Regions from separate parts of the Vreelandella sp. 21 genome, predicted to be linked through region 3. Evidence: predicted binding sites of a transcription regulator. Region 3 holds the regulator's gene; each other region holds the start of a gene.
What was found. Region 3 encodes sigma-54, which starts transcription at its own class of promoters, with help from an activator protein. Its sites were predicted from a motif close to TGGCACNNNNNTTGCTNT; they were not measured.

Region 1 (9,817 bases), 270 kb from region 3:
TCGCCACCCAAAAGCGTGGGAGCAACAAATAACTGCAGTTCATCCACCGCATTTGCATCTAGCAGCGCGCCTGCCAGCGTAGCGCCGGTTTCAACCAGCAGCTCATTTACCAGCTCATGCTCAGCCAACCAGCTCAGCATCTCTGCGAGGTCGATTCGGCCTTCTTGAGCCGCGGGCAGTACCTTAATGTCAGCGCCTGCAGCTTCCAGCTTTTGGCGTTTTTCTTCACTGTGGTGTTCAGTGGTAATAATCAATGTGCGGCCTGGTTCACGAAGACAAGCGGCCGCTAACGGTAACCGCAGACGCGAATCCAAAATAACGCGTAGTGGCTGCCGCTGACTAATTGTATCCGCGTTATCGAGCCCCAACTGGTCTGCGCGCACTGTTAGCCGTGAATCATCCATAATGACGGACTCAACGCCGCTCAAAATAGCGCTTGAACGAGCTCGCAGACGCTGCACTTGACTGCGAGCTTCTGGGCCAGTAATCCATTGCGACTCTCCAGAGCCCATGGCAGTGCGGCCATCCAGGCTCATGGCCATTTTTAAGCGTACAAAGGGACGTTTGTGCTGCATACGGGAAATAAAGCCAGGATTTAACGCACGGGCATCCTGTTCCAACAGCCCAACATCTACCTGAATTCCTGATTCCCGAAGCCGCTTGATACCGCGCCCACTAACGCAAGGGTTAGGGTCAACCATTGCGACCACCACGCGGGCAACGTTGGCATCCGCTAACGCAACGGCACAAGGGCCAGTGCGTCCTGTATGGGAACAAGGTTCCAGCGTGACATAAGCCGTTGCGCCTTGTGCCTTTGCACCAGCGGCGTTAAGCGCGTGGATTTCTGCATGAGGTTCGCCAGCACGGAGGTGAAAGCCCTCGCCAACCATTTGCCCTTCCGCGTGTTGATCGTAGCGGACAATAACACAGCCTACCCGGGGGTTGGGGTCTGTTGTATACAGCCCTTTCGCCGCCAATTGCAGAGCACGCGCCATAAATTGATGATCAGCGCTGGTAAAGCCTCTCTCCATCAACTCGTTCATCAAGCCTCTCCGCGATGTGGATCGCTGTGGGCTGATGCAGGGTGATCGCCAGGATCTTGAGAAAGACGGTCTATCTCAGCGCGAAATTCGTCTAAATCCTGAAACTTACGATATACCGATGCAAAGCGAATATACGCCACCTGATCCAGGTTGCTTAATGCCTTCATAACGGCCTCACCGATATCCCGCGCATTTACTTCGCGGTCCCCGCGGGCACGAAGCGATTGGCGAATACGCTCAACGGCGGCTTCTATTGCCTCGGCACTTACCGGACGCTTCTCCAGCGCTCGCAACATGCCTGCACGCAGCTTGCTCTCGTTAAAGGTTTCGCGTGAGCCGTCGGATTTTACGACCCTCGGCATAATCAGTTCTGCGGTTTCATACGTGGTGAAGCGCTCTTGGCAGCTAGCGCATTGGCGACGACGGCGCACCTGGTCACCGTCGGCTACCAGCCGCGAGTCGGTCACTCGAGTATCATTAGCACCACAAAAAGGGCAATGCATGGCAGTCAACCTGTTGTCAGTACGTGCAGCGTGTCAGCTTGTGCGGATAACGGCACATATAAGCATATTGTGAACTTTTATTAGCAGCGGAGTAGCCACGCGCTACAACGACATGCAGTTTAAGGGCGCTTGCAAGCAAAAATAGTCGCTTCTTTAAACGCGGCGTTAACCTAGCATTGTAACGATTTGGCACACAAGCTGCAGCGTTTGTCGTAGGTTGTTTAAGAGGAAACCCCTATGACCCCATTTGAGCAGACAGTCCACCATTTCCTTTCGCACCTCTACGGCCCCCGCGCCAGCGAGGTACAACGCCGTCTTGGACAACACATTGACCACTTTCGCAGTGCATCACAGGCGCCAGCCATAACAGAAAATACCGCGGCTGAAGGCGATAATGCACCAACGTGGAGCGAAAAAGATCAATGGGTCATTAGCTACGGTGATTCCATTGTGGCAGAGGAAACGCCTCCTCTTGCTGTGCTGAATGAGTTTCTTCAACGCTATTTGGGGGAGCGTATTAGCGGCGTGCATGTGCTGCCTTTTTTTCCTTGGAGTAGCGATGATGGCTTTTCAGTCATTCATTACCGCGAGGTTAATCCAGAGCTAGGTGATTGGCAGCATATCCGTGAGCTGGCAAGCCACTATGACGTGATGGGCGATTTAGTGCTAAACCACGTGTCTCGCGAATCCCTGTGGTTTGTGGATTATTTAACCGGAAGTTTGCCAGGTCGTGATTACTTTATAGAAATAGACCCAGAAACCGATGTTTCTGGCGTGGTTCGACCACGTAGCAGCCCATTGCTAGTGCCCATTTCCACGCGCCGGGGCACGCGCCATGTATGGGCAACCTTCTCAGAAGATCAGATCGATTTAAACTTTGAAAATCCTGACGTATTGCTCGAGTTTGTTGGCATCCTGCTGTTTTACCTCCAACAGGGCGTGCGTATCATTCGCCTGGATGCAGTGGCATTTTTATGGAAGCGTCTGGGAACGCCATGCATCCACCTTCCCGAAACCCATACGGTGGTCCGTTTACTGCGCGCCATTGTGGATGAAATAGCGCCGGGCACGCTGATAATTACCGAGACCAATGTCCCTCACGCAGAAAATATCAGTTACTTTGGCCTAGAACGGTTAGCCAATGGGGCGCCTGACGAAGCCCATATGGTCTATCAATTTGCCCTACCACCACTGCTATTGCATACACTCACCCGCGGTGAAGCCACTACCCTTCAAACATGGCTTTCCAGCCTGCCGATATTGCCCAGACACTGCACCTATTTAAACTTCACCGCGAGCCATGATGGTATTGGCGTGCGCCCTTTAGAAGGGGTGCTACCCGATCATGAGCGAGATGCACTGCTAGAACTGATGCATCGCTTTGGTGGCTTTGTCAGCATGCGGAGCAATCCCGATGGCAGTGACTCGCCCTACGAAATCAATATTACTTGGTTTGAGGCCATGCGCGGCACGCGCAGAGGACCAGACCCCTGGCAAATTGCCCGCTTCCTGTGCAGCCAAGCTATTATGCTGACGCTCCAGGGCATTCCCGCCCTCTATATTCATACATTGACCGGCACGCTTAACGATGTCGAAGGAGTGGAGCGCAGCGGCCGATTGCGCTCAATTAATCGACGCCGCTGGCAGCGTGATGAGCTAGCACTGTTACTCGAAAGCCCCTCAACGCCGACTCACGATGTGTTTCATGCGCTTAGCCGCTTGCTGGAACTTCGGCGCACAGAGCCCTGCTTCCACCCCAACGCCACACAACGCGTACTGACCACGCCGCCTGACGTGTTAGCCATTGAGCGAGGCCCGCTAAGCGACGGCCGCCGACTGCTTGCCCTGTTTAATGTCACCGATACGCTACTGCCATTAGATAATGTAGGAGAAGCACTTGAGCAGGCACTTAGCCAACATGCTTGGCGTGCTTTAGATCTGCAAAACGCCCTGGAGGAAACCGCGCTTCCTCCCTATACAATAAGATGGATGGTGACAGACACGTGAAAGGTGCATTGCGGCATAATGTCTCAGCAATTAGGCAATATAATCGTCAAATAATCGACTGCTGAGATACTGCAGCATTCAACATTGACTGAGATAATAGTTAATTATGCTGCAACAAAGCATTGCAATTGGCCCTTTGGGCTTCAGCCTCCATCAGCTAGTTTTAATAGTGACATTTCTGATAGCGCTTTTGGTGGGGGCGTTACTAGGGCGGCGACATAGCGTAGCGGTCAACGATACGCTTATAACGATATTTTTTATTGCTCTCCTGGCTGCGCGAGTAGTGTTTGTAGTGCGTTACTGGGAAGCGTATGACGGTATTATTTCCCGATTAGATATTCGTGACGGTGGCTTTGATTTAGCGGCCGGTCTTATTGCTGGACTCGGTTACGCGAGTTGGGTTCTATGGCGCTCTTCTCGCCAACGCTGGCCTTTAAGCGGTGCTTTACTTGCGGGAATTTTCACATGGGGGATGCTAGTTGGTAGCACTCTATTAATTGAACAACAATCGCGCCCACTACCACACACTGCTTTATTAGACCGGAACGGCCACTCTGCCAACCTGCCACAACTTGCCAAGCAAACGCAGCAGCCTCTTGTTGTTAATCTTTGGGCGAGCTGGTGCCCCCCTTGTATTCGTGAAATGCCTGTTTTTGAGGAAGCTCAAAATACCGAGCAGGACATCACATTTGTGTTTGTTAATCAGGGGGAAAGCGCCCAGCACATTGAGACATTTATGAATCAACATGACCTCTCACTCGATAATGTGTGGCTTGACCAAAACAATGCATTAGGGAGCGCAACGGGTGCTCACGCCATGCCCACTACCCTTTTTTATAACGCAGAAGGAAAACTCGTGAACACGCATTTTGGCGAACTTTCTCGAGCAACTCTTCAACAAGGCTTGGAACGTTTGCGCTGAGACAGCCTCCTACCTTTGCCCATAACATCAACGAATTACAGTGCTCATCTTTTACATATAAGGATTTACTTATGAAATACTTTTCCCTGTCTCGTTTAAGCACTTTGTTACTATTAACGAGCATTGGCAACATCTCCACAAGCTATGCCGAAGAACTGCCTGCACCAGTTCAAGCGCTCACCAACCAGGGGATAACGATTCACGGTCAGTTTGAGGCGCCAGGGGGCATGCGTGGTTACGGTGCTAGCGTACAGGGCCAAGAGTTGGCGATTTATTTAACTCCTGATGGCCAACACACCATTATCGGCACGCTAATGGATGATCAAGGCAACGACCTCACCGAAGCACAGATAGAGGAGCATGTTCGGGTTCCGCTTGAAGCGCAAACCTGGGCGTTACTGGAAGAGAGCCACTGGATTCAAGATGGCGATGAAAACGCGCCGCGGGTTATCTATACCTTTACCGATGCTAACTGCCCCTACTGTCGCCAACTGTGGCAACAAAGTCGCCCTTGGGTAGAGGCTGGAGAGGTACAGCTGCGCCATATTATGGTGGGCATCTTGGCACCGAACAGTCCCGCCCTGGCGGCCACCCTGCTGGGAGCAGACGACCCTGCTGCCGCGCTACATGACCACAGCAACGGCGATTCGCTTTCAGCAAGCGCCCAGCCTCGAGATATTGAAGAGCAGGTATATGCCAACAATCAGCTTTTTGAGGAGCTAGGCCTGTACGCTACGCCCACCAGCGCCTTCCAGCGCGAGACAGACAGTGGCAATTTACGTATCGACAGGATTCAAGGCTTACCGAGCGAGGAGCGTTTAATTGAAATGATGGGCGGTGAAGCGCCTTAAAGCAGACAATATAAGCAAGTTTTAAAGCGCCCATCCAGCATCCTCAAACCAATCAGTAGCCCGTGGGGTTATACCACCACGGGCTACTATTTTTTCCGGATACGTTGGTTGCGATGCTTGTATCGCTGCTCCTTAGCTAGTTACTCGTCTGTCAGATTTTCAAAACGAGGCATGCCGACGTTCCATGGTTCGATATCGCCTTTTTCGCCAAAGTTCGCATGGTCGCCAAGCACATGGCCGTCATGCTCACGGACCTGTCCATAAAGCGAACGTTTATGGAAAGTAGGGCCAAAGCGCTCTAGTGTCTCAGCAACGTCACCCGTGTAACGGGGGTCTTGCGGTCGCTCTTGGCTACTCATGTAATAGGCAATGTCCCAGGCATCCTGGTCACTTAACGAGCGCGGCTGTCCTAGCGGCATATTGTTGTAAATAAACCCTGCGGCGGTATCGACTCTGACAATGCCTGCGCCCCAGTTATTAGAGCCATCCCCCCAAGGGGCGGGAAACACATACTCGCCGTTCTCATAGTGCCCAGCGCCGTTGTCTTGATGACAAATAGCGCAGTTTTCTTGGTACGCCGCTTCACCACGGGCGTAATCGGGGGATTCATCTGGCTCGTCTGGCGCAGGAAAACCGCGGCCATAAATAGGCTGACTGGGGTACATTGGCGCACCGGTAGCCAGCCATTGGTGGTAAGCGCTGAGTGCGAGCATCTCATCACTGCCATAGGCAGGCGGCGTTCCATTCATCGAGTAAGCAAAGCAGCCAGCAATGCGCTCTTCAAGATTGTTAACGTGCTGATTTTTACCCCTGAAGTCAGGAAGCGTGACCGCCGCTGCCCAGACCGGTGCACTAAACGGTTGACGCCCTTCGCCTAAGTGGCAGCTTGAGCAGTTCATGTCATTGAAAACGTTTTCACCACGTAGCTGCTGCGTGTTGGTAAATAGGTCGTAGCCATACCGAATGACCTTTTTTAGCTCTGGATGGATATCAGCGTCTTCCAGGTCTGCCATGGTCGGTGGAACATGAACTAGCTCGCCCTCTTGCGGTGCAGGAAAACCAAGTTCCACTAACTGCTGATAGGGCGCTTCGTTAGAGGGATCAGCAGCATTGTCAGCAAAAGCGCTGACGGCTAGTCCGGTAGCTAATGAACAGCCTGTTAGTGCTAGCACGAGACGTTTTTTATGCATAATCATTGCGCTGCCTCCTCTTCTTCACTGCCGGTTTGGGCGCTAACGTCCTGGCCGGCATACCATGCTGACACCGCCTGGATATCCTCATCGCTCATACGCTTAGCAATAGCCCCCATCAAATTTTGGGGATCATTACTGCGCTGATCATTTTGCCAAGCATGCAACTGGTTGCTTATATAACCTGCGTGCTGGCTTGCAATACCAGGGAACGTCTCCCCAACGCCAGTGCCGCCCGGGCCATGACAGCTCTTGCATGACACAATGTAGGCATCCCAATCTCCGCGCTCAGCCAACTGTTCGCCACGGGCTAATAGCGCCTCGTCCACGTCATCGCCACCTTGGCCAGGGGTGATAGGCATTTCGCTATAATAGGCGGCAACGTCCACTATTTGCTGGTCATTAAGCATATTAGCAAAGGGCATCATGGTGGCGTTTTGGCGACGTCCCTCTTTAAAATCGTGTAGCTGCTTAACGATATAATCGGCATTAAGCCCAGCCAAACGCGGCCACGATTCGCCTCCAGGTATGTTCATCCCACTGCCGTTAGCTTGATGACACGCTGTACAGGTTGCCGCGGCGGCCTGGCCACGCTCGGCATCGCCTGTTTCGGCAAAGGCCGTGCCTGCGAGCGTGCTGGCCCCTATAAGGCTGGCGCCCATCAACAAGCTGAACTTGCTCCATTGTTTTTTATTCATATATCCCCCTGACTGCTGTTCGTTATTTACTTACCTGCCCGTTATTTACTAGTCGTAGCCCATTTACTGCGATGATGCAGCGAGAGCTATCGAATAGCCTCAGGTCTTTCTCGTTGCTCATCCCCTACCGTAGGAATGGTTAAATGGGCGCTAAACCCGCCGGCCTGGACATTTTCAAAATTTACCCAGCCCCCAAAACGCTCAACAATTGCCGCCACAATCGCTAAGCCCAAACCGCTACCTTGCTGCTTGCTCACGCGCCAGAAACGCTGAGTTAACTGCTTTAGTGTAGCGTCATCGACGCCGCTACCCTGGTCATGCACTGTGAACGTTACGTGACGCTGATCAGGGGTACACTGCACGCTTAGCGCGACAGGCTGCTCACTCGCCCCATGATGCAATGCGTTATCCAGTAAATTACGTAGTGCGGTTATTGCCAGCTCTCTAGGCATGGCAACGCACACTTGGGGTAATTGAGAGGGAAGCTGGCACTGCCCTGCAGTTGCCATGCTATCGGCGATCGCAACATCAACAATCTCACCTACCTGACTTAGCTCGCCATCATCAAAGCGCATGCGCCCTTCAACTCTTGCTAACGTCAGTAACTGGTCTAGCGTATGCGCTAGTCGAACCACCCCCGCCTCTGCGTATCTGAGTGATTCTTTCGCCGTTTCGCCGTCGGCTCGCTGCGCTACTTGAAGATGGGTTTTAATCGCAGTTAAGGGAGTGCGTAACTCATGAGCGGCATCGTTGGTAAAACGCTGTTCACGGACAATGGTTTGTTGGATTCTTACGAGTAACCCATTGAGCGTCTCAATCAACGGTTTAATCTCTTTCGGCACCCCATAGGTAGATACGGGTGCCAGCGCTTCCGGATGACGACTGGCAAGCGACGCGCGCAGCCTGGTTAGCGGCGCAAAACCAAGCCAAACAACCACCCAGAGCGCAATTAAACTGCCCGTTAATGCCACCACAAACGGCACGACAGCGACGCGAAACACATCGCTAAGCAATATGTCCCGCTCATCCATCCGGTCGGCGGTAGTAATGACCAGATTGCCACGTTCATAGGTAAAGACACGCCAGGTAGTATCGCCTTCCTGCCGGTAAGCATGACCACGCTCACCCGGTGCCAGTATAGTTTCCATGTTGGCATGAGTACGGGCGATGATATCGCCACGCGGGGAGTGCACCTGGCAGGCCAACCCCTCGATGGGCGGGATAGACAAAGCGCGAGCTTGGCTCTGTTCCCAGACATCTTCAGGCAGTTGAAGCACGAGCCCGGCGACCATGCGTGCCGACTGAGCAAGGCGCTGATCGAGTGTTTCTACGAATTTTTTTTCTAAATCATTGAGCAACCAAGCCGCAGCAACACCCCATAGCAATGCCAATGTCACCCCCAGGGTAAGCAATAGGCGGGCTCGTAAACTCATTGCTGCCCCTTATGAGGCGTGCCTGGAATGTGGACAGCCTCAGGCTTGCCTAACCGATATCCCAACCCACGAACCGTCTCAATGATGCCACTGCCTAGTTTTCGACGTAGATGGTGGATATGCACATTCAGTGCATTGCTCTCTACATCGTCACTCAAACCATAGAGGCTATCTTTTAGCTGGTCGGCAGAAAGCACGCTGCGCGGCGAATGCAGAAAGGCCTCTAAAAGCACCAGTTCTCGGCGCGATAGCGTTACCAACTGACCGGAGACTCTCACTTCACGCGCATGAGGATCCAGCGTTAGCGCCCCATGTACCGTCATACCCTGGCTACGGCCCGATACTCGCCGAAGCAGTGCATGAAGACGGGCCACTAACTCGTCAAGGTCAAAGGGTTTCACCAGATAGTCGTCGGCTCCGCACTGCAGGCCGTCAACACGGTCTCGTACCGCATCCCGCGCTGTTAGCATTAACACTGGGGTAGCGTTACCTTGGTCACGCCACGATTGCAGCAGTTGCAAGCCGTCGCCATCAGGAAGACCGCGATCAAGTATCACAACGTCACTTACCACTGACTGCATGATTTGTCCCGCTGCTTGAATCGTGGACACATGATCGACGACAAAGTCGTACATCATTAAACCGGAGCGTATTCCTGATGCGACCAATGGATCATCTTCAATGAGCAAGACGTGCATGACGGTTTTCCTTTTATTGCTACCAGCATGGCAAACGCACATTAACCCAACATTAAGCTAGCGGGCTGTGCCATAAACTCATTTACCAAAGCTCATTTACCAAAGCTTATTTACAAAAGCTCATTTACAAAAACGCCCTTGCCTAAAGAGACAAGGGCGATAACAGTGGTTTATACATTAACGCTACTGGCTAATACGTTTTGCGATAAACCAGCCTGCCACCATCGCGGCCAACAACGCCAATAACGGCAATGAGATCCCACCGATGGAGGCGATGGCAGGGCCAGGACAGTAGCCAGAAAGCCCCCATCCAATGCCAAATAGCGCTGCACCACCCAGCAGCTTGCCGTCTAACGCTTGCTTAGTTGGAAGCTGAAAATTAGCGCTAAACAGCGGCTCGCCACGTGCAAATACCAACCGATAGCCCACAAACGTTGTGCCTACCGCACTGCCTAGCACGAACATCAGCGTT
Region 2 (9,817 bases), 1.5 Mb from region 3:
TCGCGGCGCGGCTTTTTTTGCACCCACATGGGCGCTATACAGCAGTTTTCCAGCACTGTTAAGTGAGGGAAGAGGTTGAAGTGCTGGAATACCATGCCCACGCTACGGCGGATTTGCTCGATACGCTTAACGTCTTGGGTAAGCGGTACGCCGCCCACCACGATATCGCCTTGCTGGTGCTCTTCCAGGTGGTTAATGCAGCGAATCAAGGTTGACTTGCCTGAGCCTGAAGGCCCGCAAATAACAATACGCTCGCCGCGCTTTACTTCCAGGTCGATATCGCGCAGCACGTGAAAATCGCCGTACCATTTGTTAACGCCGCGCATTTCAACCATCAGGTCAGAAGTGGGGGGGCCAGAGATGTTGGTGGCTGCTTGAGTCATGTCTTTATCCTGCTAAAAAATCGTTAATAAAAGCGGCGTTAGCGCTTATGGCCGGTGTGCAGCTTGCGTTCTAAATACTGGCTATAGCGCGACATGCTGAAACAGAAGATCCAGAACATGAAGGCGGCAAAGACATAGCCTTCCAGCGAGAAGCCCAGCCAGCGTGAGTCGGCCAACGCCGCTTGTACGATCCCCAATAGGTCAAATAGCCCGATGATCATGACCAGGGTGGTGTCTTTAAACAGCGAAATGAAGGTGTTCACGATGCCAGGAATCATCATCTTCAGTGCCTGAGGAAGCACAATCAGCCCCATACGCTTCCAGTAGGTCATGCCTAGCGCAGCGGCAGCCTCTTCCTGACCCTTAGGGATGGCCTGCAGGCCACCACGAATAACCTCGGCCATGTAGGCACTTTGGAATAGTGTTAAGCCGATTAGTGCGCGTACTAGGCGGTCGACGCTCATATCGGAAGGCAGGAAAAGCGGCAGCATTACCGAAGCCATGAATAGCACCGTAATCAGCGGTACCCCACGCCAGAACTCGATGAAGACCACGCAGAAGCTTTTCACAATAGGCATATTGGAGCGTCGCCCCAATGCCAGCACAATGCCGATTGGCAGCGCGCCAACCATACCGACGGTGGCCAGCAGTAGGGTCAGCATTAAGCCACCCCAGCGGTGCGTGGGCACGCGAGGCATGTCAAAGTAGCCGCCGTGCAGCAGCACATAAGCAACGATGGGGAAACCGACGAGAGCGAATACCGCCACCCAACGTTTGAGGGGCAGGCGGGGAATTGCTAGCCAGGCTATCAGCGTAAAGAAGCCAGCAAAGACGATGTTGGCTCGCCAGATTTCTTCACGGGGATACAAGCCGTAGATAAACTGGGTAAAGCGTGCATTGATGAAGACCCAGCAAGCTCCTTCCCGAGAGCAGTCATCCCGTGTGGTACCTATCCAGTCAGCATTCAAAAACGCCCACTGAACGGTGGGAACAACAAGCAAATAGAGTATGTAAAGCCCGATCAGGGTAAAGATGGTATTGATCGGGCCATTGAACAGATTGGTACGTAGCCAAGCAATCGCCCCGACAGAACTACTGGGGGCTGGCCGCTCTTTAATGATTGTTTGATTATGGATCATGTAAACATCCTCACCGTCGGCCTAGCGTTCAACCAGTGCCACTCGGGCGTTGAACCAGTTCATAAACATGGACACCAGCAGGCTGATGGTTAGGTAGACCGCCATGGTCATTGCAATAACCTCAATGGCTTGGCCGGTCTGGTTCAGCGTGGTGCCTGCAAACACCGAGACAAGGTCGGGATAACCGATGGCGGTTGCCAGCGACGAGTTCTTAATCAAGTTCAAGTACTGGCTGGTTAGCGGCGGAATAATGACGCGCAGTGCCTGAGGGATAACCACCAGACGAAGTACCAGGTTACGTGGCAGGCTTAGTGCCTGGGCAGCTTCCGTTTGCCCGTGCGAAATTGCTTGAATGCCAGAGCGGACAATTTCAGCAATAAAGGAGGCGGTATAAATCGACAGTGCCAGCCAAAGCGCGAGGAACTCAGGGATTACCGTAATACCGCCACGGAAATTAAAGCCGCGTAGTTCCGGCATTTCCCAGGTAACCGGCACGCCAGTGGCAACTAGCACTAACAGCGGTAAGCCAAAAATCAGCAAAAACGAGATCCAGTAAGCCGGCAGGCGTTTGCCTGTGGCTTCATGGCGACGCTTGTTCCATATCACCAGGGCAATACTGGCAACAATGGCGACAAGGAAGGTAAGAGGGATCAAGCCAAAGCCAGACTCAAACAGCGGCTGGGGTAAATACAATCCGCGTACGTTGAGAAAGAGAGCCTCGCCAAATGCCAGGCTATCTCTGGCGCTTGGCAACGTGCGTAATACCGCAAAGTACCAGAAGAAAATTTGTAGTAGCAGCGGGATATTGCGGAAGGTTTCGATATAGGCGGTGGCTAAGCGCGCCAGCAGCCAGTTAGGCGACAGGCGGGCGATGCCAACAATAAAGCCAATGATGGTCGCGGCCAATACCCCTAGGCCACCCACCAACAACGTATTCAGTAAGCCAACCAGGAAGGTACGGCCATAAGTGCTCTGAGATGAGTAGTCGATCAGACTCTGCACAATCCCAAAGCCTGCGGTGTTGCCCAAGAAACCAAACCCGGTGGTGATACCACGTGCGGATAAGTTGTCTTGGACATTACCGACAATGTAGAGCAGAAAGGCTGCCACAGCGGCGACGAGGAGTAGCTGGAAAATAAGCGCACGTTTGGCGCGATCTCGCCAAAACGGCGGCTTGTGGCCAGCGGGACGAGTGTTAGGACTTACGGACATGGAAGGCGTCTCCGCGATACGGACGGTCAATCAAATGGCCCGCCGATGCCCTTGGAAGAATGGGGCGGCGGGCCGGGGTCAAACGAGACGCTTAGCGAATCGGCGGTGCGTACTGGAAACCACCTTGATTCCAGAGGGCGTTAACGCCGCGCTCAATTTCAAGCGGAGAGCCCATACCGACGTTGCGCTCAAAGCTTTCGCCGTAGTTACCAACTTGGCTCAGGATGTTGTAAGCCCAATCGGCTTCTAAGCCCATACCTTCACCGTAGTTGCCATCTTGGCCAAGTAGGCGGGCAACATCAGGATTCTCAGAGCTGAGCATCTCTTCGGCATTTTCGCTGGTGATGCCGTACTCTTCGCCGTTAAGCATGGCGAATAACGACCACTTCACGATGTTAAACCATACATCGTCACCTTGACGCACCACCGGGCCTAGCGGCTCTTTGGAGATAACGTCTGGCAGAATCATCGCGCCAGACGGGTCATCTAGCTGAATACGCAGTGCGGCTAGCTGGGAAGTATCGGAGGTGAGAACGTCACAGCGGCCAGCCTGGAAGCCACCCACGGTTTGCTCAGAGGTATCGAAAACGATGGGGTCGAATTCCATGCCGTTGGCACGGAAGTAGTCTGCTAGGTTTAGCTCAGTCGTGGTGCCAGACTGAATACAAATAGCGGCACCGTCCAGTTCAGATGCGCTGGAAATACCCAGGTCGCGGGAGACCATAAAGCCTTGGCCATCATAGAAGTTAACGCCAGTGAAGTTGAGGCCCAGCGTGGTGTCACGAGTGGTGGTCCAGGTGGTGTTGCGTGAAAGTACGTCGACTTCGCCAGACTGCAGGGCCGTAAAACGCTCTACAGCGTTCAGAGAAATGTAGTTCACCGCATCAGCATCACCGAGAACGGCAGCTGCAACAGCACGACATACGTCAACGTCGAGTCCTTGCCAGTTACCTTCATCGTCCGGGGCGGAAAAGCCTGGCAGGCCGTCACTGACGCCGCACTGTACGGCGCCACGTTCCATCGTGTCTTCTAACGTATCAGCTTGAGCAGTGGCGACACCGGCCAACGTGATAGCACCCGCGGAGGCCAGCAGTACCAAGTGTTTTTTATTCATCATGGTCGTTCCCCTTACTCGATTTAATGTCGTTATGCATGCAGATGCATGACACTAAAAGCTAGCAAGGAAGGTGCCAGAAAGGATATGTCGTCAAATTCAGCGCTTTTCAACGCAAAATGCCAGCTGTATACGAAAGTATTGGTGCAAAAAGGAACATTAGCGACTAGCGATTGCTCTATTTTGGTGCGAGTCGCTAACGTTGCTGATAGTTTTAGAATAGTAGGTTTAAGCGTTACAGATTAACGGGTTTGAAAGATAAACAGGATTAGCGAATAGGGGGTGCGTATTGAATGCCACCATCTTTCCACAAGGCGTTTAAGCCTCTGGCAATCTTGAAGTCAGAGTCAGCACCGACGTTTTTATCAAAGATATCGGCGTAGTTACCCACCTGCTTGATGATTTGGTACGCCCAATCGGTATTGATGCCCATTGGCTCACCAAAGTCACCATCTTGACCAAGCAGGCGCATGACATCAGGATTCTCCGAATTAAGCTGTTCATCTACGTTAGCTTGTGTAATGCCCAGCTCTTCCGCATTTAGCATGGCAAACAGCGACCACTTCACAAGATTGAACCATTGGTCATCATTTTGACGAACGGCTGGGCCCAGCGGTTCTTTCGAGATAATTTCAGGGAGCACGACCGCCATGTCGGGATCAGCAAGCTGCATCCGTTGGGCATACAGTTGGGAAGCGTCGGAGCTTAAAACATCGCAACGGCCCGCTTCAAAGCCAGCAATAGATTGCTCAGGCGCATCAAAAACGACAGCATCATAAGTCATGCCGTTGATACGAAAGTAATCAGAAAGATTGAGTTCGCTGGTGGTGCCGGACTGGGTACAAACTGCTGCGCCATCAAGCTCTTTAGCGCTTTGCACGCCTAAATCGCTGGCCACCATAAAGGCTTGGCCATCGTAGTAACTTACGCCGGTAAAGTTCATCCCCATCGTCGTGTCACGGCTCGAGGTCCAGGTCGTGGTGCGTGATAGGACATCGACTTCGCCAGACTGCAGCGCGGTGAAACGTTCTACCGAGTCGAGTGGCACGAAGTCTACTTTTGTCGCGTCGCCAAGCGCCGCAGCGGCAATGGCACGGCATACATCGGTATCCAGGCCCCGGTATTGGTCGTCGTCATCTAATGACGAAAAGCCTGGCTGGGCAGCGTTAACGCCACAACGTACGCTATCGCGTTCCTGAACGGTTTCCAGCGTACTGGCCATGGCCATCGCAGGTACTAAAACACCAATTCCTACTCCCAACCAACGAACGGTTTTCATTTGTTATTCCTTAACGTGAAAGGGCAAGTAAACGTAAGCACATAAAAAAAGCCGAGCAATGCTCGGCTTTTTGGCTATTCGCAGGCGCTAAGTTATGCGAAGGCTTTACGCATAAAAGGCGGCAGCGATAGTGCACCACGGTGAGCATCACCAGTGTAGTACTGTAGCGGCATTTTATGCTCAGCGGCAGCCTGTTCGCGGAAGCTTTCAACGCTGGTCGCTTTACCGGCCAACGTGACGCTCCACCAGCCAGAAGGGTAAACCGGCTGTGGGAAGGGTAGTGTGGCCACGCTATCAAAGCCCGCTTCACGCATGTCGTTACGCAGTTCGCGAATAATAGAGCCGCTGTGGTAAAGCGGTGATTCGCTTTGCTGCACCATCACGCCGCCATTTTTTAGAATACGGTGGCAGCGCTTCAGGAAGTCGGTTTTAAACAGCCCTTCGGCGGGGCCGACCGGGTCGGTAGAGTCGATAATCAGCACGTCGATGCTCTCATCGGCAGCGTCGTCTACCCACTTCACACCATCTGCAAACAGTAGCTCGGCACGCGGGTCGCCGTTGGCTTCTACCAGCGCTGGGAAGAAGCGCTCGGCGGCCTTAGTCACTTCTTCATCGATGTCGATTTGCGTCACTTTTTCAACGCCCGGATGACGCAGCACTTCCTTCAGCGTGCCACAGTCGCCACCACCAATAATCACCACCCGTTTGGGGTCTTGATGGGTGAACAGCGCCGGGTGGGCTATCATTTCGTGATAGAGGAAGTTGTCGCGATCGGTCAGCATTACGCAGCCATCGAGCACCATCAGGTTGCCGTAGGTCTCCGTGGTATAAACTTCCAGGTGCTGGTAGGGGCTTTGCACATCCAGCAATTTCTCAGTGACTTTCAGCGAGAAAGCGCTGCCGTGGCTATCAAATACTTCGGTAAACCACTGGTCGTCGCGTAAATCGCTCATTACTTTGCTCCTGGGCGAGGGGCGTTCGTTTGGGTAGGAATGCCTTGATGATACTGCGGGCTTAAATCGTGCAGCGCCTCCATAAAGGCGGTGACGTGGTCAGGGTTGGTGAACTGGCTGATGCCATGGCCCAAGTTAAAGACGTGGCCCGGGCCGTGGCCGTAGCTCTCCAGTACGCGAGCCACTTCGGCGCGAATGGCCGAGGGGCGGGCGAACAGCACGTTGGGGTCCAGATTGCCCTGTAGCGCGACTTTATGGCCCACGCGGGAGCGAGCGTCGGAAAGCTCGGTCGACCAATCGATACCTAGCGCATCGGCGCCGGCACAGGCGATGTGTTCCAGCCATTGGCCGCCGTTCTTGGTAAACAGAATAACCGGCACGCGGCGGCCATCGTGTTCACGAATCAGGCCGGAGACAATTTGCTCCATGTAGCGCAGCGAAAATTCCAGGTAGGCGGGGGTTGAAAGCGCACCGCCCCAGGTATCAAAAATCTGTACCGCTTGAGCGCCAGCGCGAATTTGCGCGTTTAGGTAGTCAGTTACCGACTGCGCCAGGGTGTCCAGCAATTGGTGCATGGTGTCTGGCGTATCGTAAAGCATGGTTTTCAGGTGACGGAAATCTTTGCTAGAACCGCCTTCCACCATGTAGGTGGCTAGCGTCCAGGGGCTACCCGAAAAGCCAATCAACGGCATGCGGCCGTTCAGCTCACGACGAATGGTCGATACGGCACGCATCACATAATCGAGATCGCGCTCGGCGTTGGGTACCGTTAACGCTGCAACCTCTTCTGGGGTGCGTACGGTTTTTCTGAATTTAGGGCCTTCACCGGTTTCGAAATAGAGCCCTAGCCCCATCGCATCTGGGATTGTGAGGATGTCGGAGAATAGAATGGCGGCATCTAGCGGGTAACGCTCAAGGGGTTGAAGCGTTACTTCACAAGCTAGGTCATGGTTGCGACACAGATCCATAAAACTGCCAGCATCGGCGCGGCTGGCGCGATATTCTGGCAGGTAGCGGCCTGCTTGGCGCATCATCCACACCGGAGTGCGGTCGACGGGCTGGCGAGCCAGCGCACGAAGAAAACGGTCGTTTTGCAAAGGTGTGGTGGTCATAAACACTTGCTCTTGAGAAGTTTGCCCGCATTGTAAGGGAGTCATTGTACTTGAAGATAACGGTACTTGAAGATAACTGTATTTGAAGGTGGCCATTGTACTTAAAAACGTACTTAAAAACGCCTCTCCCTGTTGAGACCGTGAGGCTACCGACGCTTCCTGATAGAATGTTTTCTTATTTTTCCAACACCGGTGTGGTTAGCTGGTTTGGTTAATCAACGAGGTAACCTGTGACCATTCGCTTCATTGCCGCTTCCCGGCTGCCCACACCTTGGGCCACATTCACCATGCACGGCTTCGAAGACGAAGCCACGGGTAAAGACCATATCGCCTTAACGCTAGGTGATGTGAGCGGCGGCGAGCCAGTACTGGGGCGCGTGCATTCTGAATGTTTAACCGGCGATGCACTGTTCTCAATGCGCTGCGACTGCGGCTATCAGTTACAAGAAGCGCTCAAGCGTATTGCCGAAGAAGGGCGTGGTGTGCTGTTCTACCTGCGCCAGGAGGGGCGAGGTATTGGGCTGTTGAATAAAATCCGCGCTTATCATCTGCAAGACCAAGGTGCTGACACGGTTGAAGCCAACGAGCAGCTTGGTTTTGGTGCGGACATGCGTCGCTATGACCTGTGTGTGCCGATGCTTAACCACTTGGGTATCACGGCACTAAAACTGATGACCAATAACCCTAGAAAGGTTGATGCCTTAACCCGAGATGGTGTGAATGTGGTTGAGCGCCTGCCGATTACCACAGGCCTAAACCCCCATAATGAGCACTATCTCTCAACGAAAGCGGGCAAACTTGGCCATATGATGGCGCTGGACGATTTTACCCAGGCCAGCGACGTCGATATTGAGCGTAAAGGGTGACTAAGCCCTTTTGTCACGCTACTGAACCGCTCTTCTGTCTGAAAGATCCTAAAGCCTGCTCCCCTGAGTATCTGTTGAGCAGATGCTTGGCTGAGTTTAGTTAAGGCTGCGTAAGAGTCGAGATGTAATTAGCTTATAACTGCCTGAGTGACTATTTTGCATAGTGGGGTAGGGGAAACGATCTTCTCTACACTGACTATCCGACGTTACGTGACAGAGGTTTGTTATGGCTGAAACAATTATTAAAATTGACCTTAAACAATCGCCTTACGAAAACGAACAGATCCATAATCGCTGGCATCCCGATATACCCATGGCCTGCATGGTAAAGCCTGGCGACGACTTTATTGTCGAGTGTCATGACTGGACTGGCGGGCAAATCCATAACAATGATAGCGCCGACGATGTGCGTGATGTGGACCTAACTCAGGTTCACTTTTTATCAGGTCCCGTGGGGGTTGAAGGTGCTGAGCCTGGTGATTTGTTGGTGGTCGATATTCTCGATATTGGTACCTTTGAAGAGAGTCAGTGGGGGTTCAATGGCTTTTTTTCTAAACAGAATGGCGGTGGTTTTTTAACCGAGCACTTCCCAGAGGCTCAAAAGTCGATCTGGGACTTTAATGGCATGTTCACCAAATCCCGACATATTCCTGGTGTAGAGTTTGCGGGTTTAATCCACCCGGGTTTGATTGGCTGCCTACCGTCAAAAGAGATGTTGGCTGAATGGAATAAGCGAGAAAAAGCACTTTACGATACCGAGCCTGACCGTATCCCTCAGTTAGCCGCGCTTCCCTACGCCGATACGGCGCATATGGGCAAATTGTCAGGCACTGCAAAGCAACAAGCTGCCGCTGAAGGCGCGCGAACAGTACCGCCCCGTGAACATGGTGGTAATTGTGATATCAAAGACTTATCGCGCGGGTCGACAATTTATTTTCCCGTTTACGTTAAAGATGGTGGCTTGTCGGTAGGTGACCTGCACTTTAGTCAAGGTGATGGGGAAATCACCTTTTGTGGCGCTATTGAGATGGCCGGTTGGATCCACTTGCGGGTTAACCTGATCAAAGGCGGGATGGAGAAGTACGCCATCAAGAACCCTATTTTCAAACCGAGTCCTATCACGCCGAAATACGATGATTACCTGATTTTTGAAGGAGTGTCGGTAGACGAGCAGGGTAAACAGCACTACCTGGATGTACATGTGGCTTATCGTCAGGCTGTTCTCAATGCCATCGAATATCTCAAAAAGTTTGGTTACACCGGTGCTCAAGCCTACTCCCTGCTAGGCTGCGCGCCCGTGCAAGGGCATATCAGTGGCGTTGTCGATATTCCCAATGCTTGCGCAACACTTTGGCTGCCAACGGATATTTTTGATATTGATGTGAAGCCGAATGCCAATGGGCCTGGAGCGCAAGTCGCCCAGGGAGCTGATCTGCCGCTCTCCAAGGACAAGTAGAGCGCCCTCAGCCACCGCTGCATTGAGAAAGGCAGCGACACGCCAGTATCGCTGCCTGTTTAAAATGGATGCTAACAAGGAGAAAGTGGTATGCCTCTCTACGACTATAAATGTGCTACCCATGGCTTGTTCCACGAACTGGTTCCACTGCGCGAAGTAGGTGATGCTTGCGCTTGCCCAACGTGTGGAACCTTGTCACCACGAGTACTGCTGGTCGCCCCTCAGTTATTAATGATGGATCCAGCGCGGCGCAGTGCCTTTGCGCGGAATGAAAAAGCCGCACATGAGCCCAGGCATGGCAAC
Region 3 (9,817 bases):
AGGTCCGTGGACGTCGCCGCAGATCACTCTAGAAGGCCCTTAATGACCGCACATAAGAGCGATGTAAATACCGCTGTTTCCATTTTGTTGACACCAAGTGGCCTGGATTTGGATGCCCTTGATACAGGGCTGTCTTATGCCCTGGGGGCCGGTATTGATTATGCCGATCTCTACTTCCAGCGTACTTGGCAAGAGGGGTGGGTGTTGGAAGATGGTGAAGTAAAAGAAGCCAGCTATAACATTGATGGCGGCGTTGGTGTGCGCTCCTTAGCAGGTGAAAAGACAGGCTTTGCCTACTCCAATCAAATTACCGCAGATGCGCTAATGGATACTGGCCGTACAGCAGCGGGCATTGTGCGTAGTGGTAAGCAGTTACCTGGGCAGCCGGTAGTGGCTGTCAGCGCTGCCGGTCGTTATGCAGGACTTGATCCGTTGGCGGGGCTTACTGCTGACGAAAAAGTGGCAATGTTAAAAGAAGCAGACCGCATCGCGCGTGCAGCTGACCCCTGTATTAGCCAAGTGAGCGCCTCATTGTCAGGCACTTATGAAGTGGTGTTAGTGCGTGCCAGTGATGGCACCTTAGCGGCAGATATCCGCCCATTAGTCCGTTTTAATGTGAGTGTTATCGCGGCTAAAAATGGTCGGCGAGAGCGAGGCGGTGCTGGGGGCGGCGGTCGTTACTCCATGTCCAGGCTGCGAGATGAGAACGTAGCGGAACGCTATGCGAAAGAGGCTGTTCGCCAAGCCTTAGTTAACCTAGAGGCAGTCGATGCACCTGCTGGTCAAATGCCGGTTGTTCTCGGCGCTGGCTGGCCAGGTATTTTGCTTCATGAAGCGGTGGGCCACGGGCTTGAAGGCGATTTTAATCGTAAGGGTAGTTCAGCGTTTGCAGGGCAGATGGGGAAACGTGTTGCGGCGAAAGGTGTGACGGTCGTCGATGATGCTACCGTTGCTGATTGCCGTGGTTCGTTAAGCGTGGATGATGAAGGCACGCCAGGGCAATACACGCCGCTGATTGAAGACGGTATTTTAACTGGCTATATGCAAGATAAGCTTAATGCACGGTTAATGAATATGGCGCCAACGGGTAATGCGCGGCGTGAATCTTTTGCCCATTTGCCGATGCCGCGTATGACCAATACTGTCATGCTGGCAGGCCAAGATGAACCTGCCGACATTATCAAAAGCGTTAAGCGCGGTATCTATGCGGTCAGTTTCGGTGGTGGTCAGGTCGATATTACATCAGGCAAGTTCGTTTTTTCAGCCAGCGAAGCCTACCTCATTGAAGATGGCAAAATTACTGCGCCTGTTAAAGGGGCTACCTTGATTGGCAACGGTCCTGAGGCAATGGGGCGTGTTTCAATGATTGGCCATGATATGGAAATGGATACAGGTATCGGTGTCTGCGGCAAAGAGGGGCAGGGTGTGCCGGTAGGCGTCGGTCAGCCCACCCTTAAGCTGGATGAGCTGACGGTCGGCGGCACTCAGTCTTCGTGACTTGATTGTCATCACTTGGTCTTGATGACTTGGTCTTAATGACTTGGTCCTTATGAACTAGCCTTTATGGCCCAGTCATTGAGACATATAGGGGTTAGAGTGCCAGCGTATCGCGTAAGTGTTTGAACAGCTTGCGCGAGCTGGTCGGTGGTTTACTTTGCTCACGCTCTTTACGCGCATTGCGCACTAGTTGTCGTATTACCTGACGGTCAGCGTTAGGGTATTCCGCCATAAATAGATCGACAGCGCTGTCGCCTTCTTCGACTAACCGATCGCGCCATTTTTCTAGCCGGTGAAAGGCATGATCGCGCTGCTCTTTTTCCTGCTCGATAGCGTCGAAGACACCCTGTATGGCAGTAAGGTCTTCTTTGCGAATAAGCTTGCCCACATATTGCATATGGCGACGGCGGCCTTCATGGGAGCGGATGCGAGAGGTTTCTTCTATGGCGCGTAACATGTCGTCAGAGAGCGGGAATTTTGCGCGCTCGGCTGGTTTCATCGCGATAAGCGTTTCGCCAAGCGCCTGGAGAGCATGCATTTCCCGCTTGAGCTGAGACTTACTAGGGCGCTCTTCTTGTTCATCAATATCGAGGGGTTCGGGGCGTTGCTTAGGCATACTAGAACTCACTAATTAGTTTCGTTTGCAGCATTATATCAGGCTGCGACCACAACATTGATCCGCCAATGCGATTCAGGCGAAAAGGAGGCCAAAATGGCACAAGCATTTGATGCAGCGGCCCAGCAGGTGCTGTTAACCCGGCGTGCTGAAGAGGCGCTTGCGCTGGCAAAAAAATTAGGCGCAGATGCTGCTGAAGTCGGCGCTAGTGTAGATCAAGGCCTTGGGATAAGCGTGCGTCTTGGAGAGGTGGAAACTGTCGAACTTTCACGTGATCAAGGAATTGCCATTACGCTATATGTTGGGCAGCGCAAGGGCAGCGCCTCGTCTACCGATGCCAGCAGCGCGTCAATTAAAGCCACGGTAGAGAAAGCCCTGGCAATTGCCCGTTATACGGGGGAGGACCCTGCCGCAGGGTTAGCAGATGCGTCGCTAATGGCAACTGACCTACCTGACCTTAAAGTGCATTATCCATGGTCGTTGACGACTGATGAAGCAATCGATTTGGCGCTGGCATGTGAGAAAGCGGGGCGTGATGTTGCGGGAATTCATCAGTCGGAAGGCGCTTCGCTATCCAGTGGTGAGGGAGTGCGAGTTTACGCTAACAGCCACGGTTTCCTCGGCACCCAGAAAGGCAGTAGTCATTCACTTTCCTGCATGCTGATTGCACAGGATGAGAAGGGCATGCAGCGCGATTACGATTATACCTCGGCACGTAATCCCGCCATGCTTCGAGATCCCGCGGAGGTTGGCCGCGAAGCGGCGTCACGCACGCTACGTCGGTTAGGCGCTCAACGGCCGCCAACAGGTACCTTTCCGGTGCTGTTCGACCCGTCACTTTCCAGCGGCTTAGTAGGTCACTTGATGGGGGCGTTGGCAGGTGGGGCGCTTTATCGCGAATCCTCTTTCTTATGTGATCGTTTAGGTAGCCAGCTATTCCCGAGCTGGTTTGGCTTGGAAGAGCGGCCTATGGAGGTGGGTGCGACGGCTAGCTCGCCGTTTGATGCTGAAGGCGTTCAAACTCGCAACAATCGCTTTATTGATCAGGGTAGTGTGGCTAGCTATATGCTGTCTGCTTACAGTGCGCGGCGTTTAGGTATGCAATCTACAGGTAATGCAGGTGGGGCACGCAATTTACGTTTGTTAGCGCCGCTGACGCCCCGAGATGATTTGCTGAAGCAGATGGGGCGTGGCATTTGGGTGACTGAGCTAATGGGACAGGGGGTTAACGGCGTGACTGGCGACTATTCGCGAGGTGCTGCCGGCTTTTGGGTTGAAAATGGTGAAATACAGCACCCTATCGAGGAGTTCACTATTGCCAGTAATTTGAATAGCATGTTTGCTGGCTTGGTCGCAGTCGGTGATGACATCGATACCCGTGGCAGTATTCACACGGGTAGCTGGCTAATTGATGCAATGACCGTCGCTGGTAACTAACACCTTAGCTAACAGCTCAGTTAACACGTTGGCTGATGCTGTTTTAATGATGTCAGTGGTATTCACTGATGTTAGTGCTCTTCGTCAAAACGTGCGTCGAATAGTGCTTCAATGGCCTCTAGTGCTTGTTCGGCGTCGTCGCCTTCCGCATGGACTCTAAGTTCAGTGCCACAAGGGGCGGCCAGCATCAATAACGACATAATGTTGGCCGCATCAGCCATTTGCTGTTGTTTGTAAACGTGAATGTTGGCCGAAAACTGTTGGCTACACTTGACGAGTTTTGTCGCTGCACGAGCATGAAGGCCGCGCTGATTAGTGAGTGTTAAGGTTCTTTCTGGCACTCTGGTTCCTTTTAGCCGAGTGGGGTCGTGAAGAAAAGGCGTTGCTTATTGCGCGTTTGTTGAAGGCTCGGATGTGGAGGGCTGCTGTTCACTTAGGGTGTACTGCAGGCCTAGCTCACGATGACGGAGTTGAACCTCTCCCGCTTGTTTCACCAGCATTTGTGCCAGTTGTTCCACCATATAGACAGAACGGTGCTGCCCGCCGGTACAGCCAATAGCAATAGTCATATAACTGCGCTGGCTATTTTGGTAAGCGGGTAGCCACTTTTCCAACCATGTCTGGATATCATTGCGCATTTCTTCTACGACGGGATATCCCTTAAGAAAGTTGATGATGTTCGCGTCACGCCCAGTGTATTGGCGCAGCGTAGGGTCCCAGTAGGGATTTGGTAAGCAGCGCACGTCAAAGACGAGATCAGCGTCAAGTGGGACGCCACGTTTATAGCCAAATGACTCTAGTGTCAGCGTTAATCTATCTTCACGCTGTTGGGCAACCTGATCCGTTATTCGGCGGCGCAGGTCATGAACCGACAGACGCGATGTGTCGATCATCAGGTCGGCAAGATCACGGATGTCGAGCAGGGTTTCTTCTTCTTTATTGATGGCCTCTTCAAGCGTCATGTCACTATCACGCGTAAGAGGGTGGCGACGACGCGTGGCTGAGTATCTCTCAAGAAGAATTCGCGCATCGGTGGTTAGATAGATAACCTGGAAGTGAATGCTTTTCTGACGCAAAGATTCAAGCATTTTTGGCAGCTGCTTTAGCGCAGCTGGTAAATTACGCGCATCGATACTTACCGCTAGTTGAGGGCGTGCCCCTTGCTCGCGAAGCTCATCCACAAGGGAGCCGAGTAACATGGCGGGCAAATTATCGATGGCACAATAGCCAAGATCTTCTAACGCTTGTAAGGCGATAGATTTACCGGACCCTGAACGGCCGCTAATGATCACCAGTTGCATAGAGTTTCTCTTGGCATGCCAATAAAAATGGAGGTAAACGTTAAACTAGTAGGCAGTGTCTAGCGGTGGACCATTTAGGTAACAGGTTGTTCACGAATTTTTGCTGTAATAAGGTCCAATAGCTCACGTTGGCTAGCCGCTCTACGAAGCTGCTGACGTGTGTCAACGTTGTTCATGATGGACGCCACTTGCCCTAATAAGGCTAAGTGCGTGTCGTCCGCCTCTTCGGGCACTAAAAGTACGAAAACAAGGTCGACGGGGTCGCCATCAATAGCATCGAAATCTACTGGCTCAGCTAACTTTAAAAAACCAGCGATAGGCGAGCTGCAGTGAGGGCTACGGGCGTGAGGAATAGCAACGCCGTTGCCTATTCCAGTGCTACCCAAACGCTCACGACCAATCAGGCGGCTGAAGACTTCTTGGCTATCTAGGCTTGGCGTGTTTTGCGCAATAAAGGTGCTGAAAAATTCCAGCACCCTTTTTTTGCTGCCCCCGGGGACGTCATACAGCACGCGCTCCGGGGGAAGAATAGTTTCCAACGTCATTGAGTTAACGCACGCCAGCGCCTTGGGCGCGAGCTTGTGCTTTTTCCTTGTGTTTAACGAGTTGACGATCAATTTTGTCCGCTAGTGCATCAATCGCAGCGTACATATCGTTGTCTAATGCTTCTGCGTGTAGATCGGCACCTGCAGCATGCAGGGTGCAGGCAGCTTGCTGGCGCTCCTTTTCAACAGATAAGGTCACTTGTACGGTGGTGATATTGTCATAATGGCGCTCAACGCGTTCCAGCTTCTCATTTACATAGTCACGCAAGGCGTCAGTCAGATCTACGTGATGACCAGTGATATTTACTTGCATTGACGTGCTCCTTATCCATCGGACTGTTCTTCGATTGTAACCCTTTTTGCGCTATTGCAAAGCCCTTAGACAGACTTTGTTCGTTAGCACTGTTTTATTAGCGTAAACGGCGGCGTTCGCTTGAAGAGGGTATACCCATCGACTCGCGATATTTGGCCACCGTTCGCCTTGCCACATTAATGCCACCCTCTTCCAATAGCGCCACGAGGCGGCTGTCTGAGAGAGGTTTCCCGGGCGGTTCATCTTGCACCAGTTTTTTGATTCGAGCGCGGATGGCGGTGCTGGAGTGACTGTCACCGCCGTCCTGGCCACTTACTTGGCTTGAAAAGAAGTATTTGAGCTCAAACACTCCGCGCGGAGTATGAATGTATTTCTGGGTGGTGACCCTGGAAATAGTGGATTCATGCATTTCTACGGCGTCTGCGATATCGGCTAAAATCAGCGGTTTCATGGCTTCTTCGCCGTGTTCCAGAAAGCCTATCTGGCGAGCTATGATTTCTCGGCCCACCCGCAGTAGCGTATCATTTCGACTTGAAAGGCTCTTGATGAGCCAGCGAGCTTCTTGGAGATGCTCTTTTAAAAATTGGTTATCTTGGCTCTTGTCAGCCCGTTTGATCAGGCTTGCGTAGTCAGGTTGAATGCGCAAGCGCGGCAATGCCTCAGGATTTAGCTCCAGGTGCCATCCTTCGTGGTCATGGCGTACGACTAAATCTGGCGTTACATAGCTGTCATCAGTGTCGCCAAAGGCACTTCCTGGGCGAGGATCAAGGCTGCGGATCAAGCGGATGACATCATCAAGCTGCTCATCATCTAGACTTAACCGCCGCTTTAGCAAACGCACATCATCCTTACCAAGCGCTTCCAGAAATTGACGCACTAACCGCTTGGCAGGCATAAGCAGCGGTGTATCTTCCGGTAGTGAGGCGAGCTGCAGCATTAAGCACTCCCGCAGGTCGCGAGCAAATACACCGGTGGGCTCAAACTGTTGAAGACGAAGCAAGGTTGTTTCAACTTCACGCTGGCTAAGGCCTTCATGCCCTTGGGCTTTAAGTCCTTCGCGAATGTCATTGAGAGGCTGGGTTAGGTAGCCGTTGGCATCCAGTGCATCGATGAGGCTTTCAGCAATGGCGTGGTCGCGTGGTGAAAAATCTGTCATGGCGAGTTGCCAAAGTAAGTGGCCATGCAAACTTTGACCAGCGGCTTGACGCTCAAAGTCAGGCCCCTCGCTGCTGGCACCATGGCTACCAAGGTCTTGATAAGTGTCTGACCAGTCACTGTCAGTTGAGAGTTCGTTAGGAATGCTTTCGGACCATTCAGCTTCCTGGTGTTCACTAACGGCCTGTTCGCCGAACTCATCTTCCTGCTCAAGCATTGGATTGGCATCAAGTGCTTGCTGAATTTCTTGACGGAGGTCCAGCGTTGATAGCTGTAACAGGGCGATGGCCTGCTGCAGCTGAGGTGTCATGGTCAGCTGTGTACCGATACGCAATTGAAGAGAAGCTTTCATGACCATCTGAGAACCGCTCGTTAATCAGAAAGCTCCACCCTAGTGCGAGTTATGGCTTGGTGCAAGTGCAATAAGTATGCCACCACTACTATTTTTTCTACAGATGGCTGTTTACAAGCGGAAATCAGCCCCCAAATAAACGTCTCTTACCCGCTGGTTGTTGAGAATTTCCTGAGGGGGGCCACTGGCGATGATATGGCCGTCACCTACAATGTAAGCAATATCGCAAATATCCAGTGTTTCCCTGACGTTATGATCAGTGATCAGCACGCCGATATGGCGCTTTTTGAGGGCTCGAATGATCGTTTTAATATCGCCCACTGAGATTGGATCAACGCCGGCAAACGGCTCATCAAGCAGGATAAAGGCAGGCTCGGTCGCGAGGGAGCGGGCAATCTCAACACGTCTACGCTCTCCGCCCGAAAGACTCATGCCGAAGTTGTCACGAATGTGCGTGATGTGAAAATCTTCCAGTAGCGACTCAAGGCGCTGCTCCCTGGCGCTACGATCGAGCTCTTTGCGGGTTTCCAGGATTGCCATGATGTTGTCGGCGACGGTAAGTTTGCGAAAAATAGAGGCTTCCTGAGGCAAGTAGCCAATACCAGCCATTGCACGTTCGTGCATGGGGGCATGGGTTAAATCAAGCTCATCAATGCCAACCTTTCCCGCATCAGACTTAACCAAGCCGACAATCATATAAAACGATGTCGTTTTGCCTGCGCCATTGGGGCCTAGTAGCCCTACCACGCTGCCTTGAGATATCTCTAGGTTAATATCCTTAACGACACGGCGGCGTTTATAGCTTTTAGCTAAGTGTTGGGCATAAAGTGTTTTTATCGGCGCGGTTTCTGATGCTGATTCTGAGGCTGTGGTTTGAGGTGCGGGCTCTGCGTTATTGGTCGCCACTGGACACTCCTATTGTTCCGGCTGAAGAGTCATGCGGATACGTTGTGGCTCACCACCACTAACATCAGAACGCGCCTGAACCACACCTTGGTCGATAAAGTACTCTAATCGCCCACCTTCAAAGCGATCTGCTTGCTGGGTCAGTTCCGCTTGGTCAATGAGCTCTACCCGACGCTCGGCAACATGATAAATAATACGTTTTGCCCAGCCTTCCATTGGGCTAGCTTGGTCTTCGAGCTGGTTACGTATGTAGGCTCGTCCACCGGTTGCAATGGCACGCGATAGCTCGCCAGCATCGTTGCGCTGAATCTCAACGCGATCGCCGCGCAGTTGCATATTGCCCTGCCGAATATCGACGTTGCCTGAATACACTGCGGTGCCTGCGCGTTGATCGAGATCTAAACGGTCAGCCTCTACTTCTACGGGGGCTTGGCTTTGTGCCATAACCGGTAGCGCTGCCGCTGAAATGGGTAGCGCAATGACGAAGAGTGCCGTGCGAATAAGAACGTTCATCGCGACTCCTACTGAGAACGAGTGGCAGGCGGGTGAACGCCGCGCACGTTATTGGTTAAGCGGATCTGGCTATCATCCAGCCATACATCCATACGTGAAGCGTCAATGCGCTGGGGCGGTTGCTGAAGTATGGTTTCGGCATCGCTCCAAGCATGACGGGTGATGCCATCATAGTGTAATAACTCAGTATTCAACTGCCAGCCCTCATCAGGTGCAAGTAATTGGGCTGAACCAGCTAGCGTGAGCGCCTGCGTGTCAGTATTTAGGGTGCCGGTCTCCGCCGTCGCTAGCCATTGACGCTCTTCGCTATCAAATAGTGTCGCCCTGGGGGAGAGGACATCTGTCATCGCCGTTTGAGGGGTATGAACTAAGCGTGGCGTCGTCAGCGACTGCTGGATGGCTCCGGTGTCACCAAACAGAGTAATTTCTGCATTCTCTAGTACATGGCCGGGCTCTTGAGCACGAGCCTCTGCGTCGATTGATTGGTCTTGAGGGCCGCGTGGATCCAGCCATACCAGTACGCCACCTAAGGCAAACACCATGATGGTTATCCAAATGCGTTTTTTAACCCAAAAGCGCATTACGATTGGCCGTGTAGGTACGTATCTAAAACAGCATCCCAATGGCCTTGAGACATCAATAAGGTATCGCAGATTTCACGTACAGCGCCGTGGCCACCAAGCCGATCGGTGATCCAGTCAGCGTGAGTATGCATATAATCAGGAGCATTAGGGACGGTGATGCCTACGCCAGAACGTTTAATTGGAGCAAGGTCTGGTAGGTCGTCACCACAATAAGCAACCTGCTCAAGCGTGATGTCTAGGCGTTGGCAAAGCGCGCGTAGCGTAGTGAGTTTATCCTCGCACCCTTGATACACATGGGTAATTCCCAACGACGCAGCACGTTGGCTGACCATGGGGGAATCACGCCCAGTAATTAAGGCAACATGGATTCCGACGCGTTTCAAAAGTTTGAGGCCGTGGCCATCTTGGGTATGAAACGCTTTGATTTCGATGCCGTCAGCTTGAAAATAGAGGCGGCCATCGGTAAGTACGCCGTCAACGTCAATGGCAAGCAATTTTACGCGGCGAATCCGGTCTTGTAGAGCGTCAGGTAGGGCCATGAAGCCTCCGTATTATTAATGTTTGAAAAGATTGATTAAATGACACCGCTAGCAAGTAA

Region 1: the regulator sigma-54 is predicted to act here: its motif matches at 1,734-1,751, upstream of ACN06F_RS12225 (sugar phosphorylase).
Region 2: the regulator sigma-54 is predicted to act here: its motif matches at 3,910-3,927, upstream of ACN06F_RS17440 (amino acid ABC transporter substrate-binding protein).

What each region holds. Positions count from the first base shown of each region.
Region 1 is NZ_CP194673.1:2,626,081-2,635,897, forward strand. It holds gene ribD (bifunctional diaminohydroxyphosphoribosylaminopyrimidine deaminase/5-amino-6-(5-phosphoribosylamino)uracil reductase RibD) at 1-1,043, opposite strand, end outside; gene nrdR (transcriptional regulator NrdR) at 1,043-1,546, opposite strand; gene ACN06F_RS12225 (sugar phosphorylase) at 1,784-3,553, shown strand; gene ACN06F_RS12230 (TlpA family protein disulfide reductase) at 3,723-4,475, shown strand; gene dsbG (thiol:disulfide interchange protein DsbG) at 4,547-5,326, shown strand; gene ACN06F_RS12240 (c-type cytochrome) at 5,467-6,522, opposite strand; gene ACN06F_RS12245 (c-type cytochrome) at 6,519-7,214, opposite strand; gene ACN06F_RS12250 (ATP-binding protein) at 7,301-8,647, opposite strand; gene ACN06F_RS12255 (response regulator) at 8,644-9,345, opposite strand; gene ACN06F_RS12260 (DUF6691 family protein) at 9,529-9,817, opposite strand, start outside.
Region 2 is NZ_CP194673.1:3,850,940-3,860,756, reverse strand. It holds gene ACN06F_RS17455 (amino acid ABC transporter ATP-binding protein) at 1-335, opposite strand, end outside; gene ACN06F_RS17450 (amino acid ABC transporter permease) at 422-1,522, opposite strand; gene ACN06F_RS17445 (amino acid ABC transporter permease) at 1,544-2,734, opposite strand; gene ACN06F_RS17440 (amino acid ABC transporter substrate-binding protein) at 2,826-3,851, opposite strand; gene ACN06F_RS17435 (amino acid ABC transporter substrate-binding protein) at 4,117-5,127, opposite strand; gene speE (polyamine aminopropyltransferase) at 5,220-6,080, opposite strand; gene hemE (uroporphyrinogen decarboxylase) at 6,080-7,192, opposite strand; gene ribA (GTP cyclohydrolase II) at 7,423-8,058, shown strand; gene fmdA (formamidase) at 8,285-9,514, shown strand; gene ACN06F_RS17410 (FmdB family zinc ribbon protein) at 9,605-9,817, shown strand, end outside.
Region 3 is NZ_CP194673.1:2,351,811-2,361,627, reverse strand. It holds gene ACN06F_RS11140 (YhdP family phospholipid transporter) at 1-43, shown strand, start outside; gene tldD (metalloprotease TldD) at 43-1,497, shown strand; gene yjgA (ribosome biogenesis factor YjgA) at 1,592-2,113, opposite strand; gene pmbA (metalloprotease PmbA) at 2,210-3,550, shown strand; gene ACN06F_RS11120 (HPr family phosphocarrier protein) at 3,622-3,891, opposite strand; gene rapZ (RNase adapter RapZ) at 3,937-4,851, opposite strand; gene ptsN (PTS IIA-like nitrogen regulatory protein PtsN) at 4,926-5,396, opposite strand; gene hpf (ribosome hibernation-promoting factor, HPF/YfiA family) at 5,401-5,709, opposite strand; gene ACN06F_RS11100 (RNA polymerase factor sigma-54) at 5,807-7,222, opposite strand; gene lptB (LPS export ABC transporter ATP-binding protein) at 7,328-8,053, opposite strand; gene lptA (lipopolysaccharide transport periplasmic protein LptA) at 8,132-8,635, opposite strand; gene lptC (LPS export ABC transporter periplasmic protein LptC) at 8,644-9,216, opposite strand; gene ACN06F_RS11080 (KdsC family phosphatase) at 9,216-9,758, opposite strand; gene ACN06F_RS11075 (KpsF/GutQ family sugar-phosphate isomerase) at 9,794-9,817, opposite strand, start outside.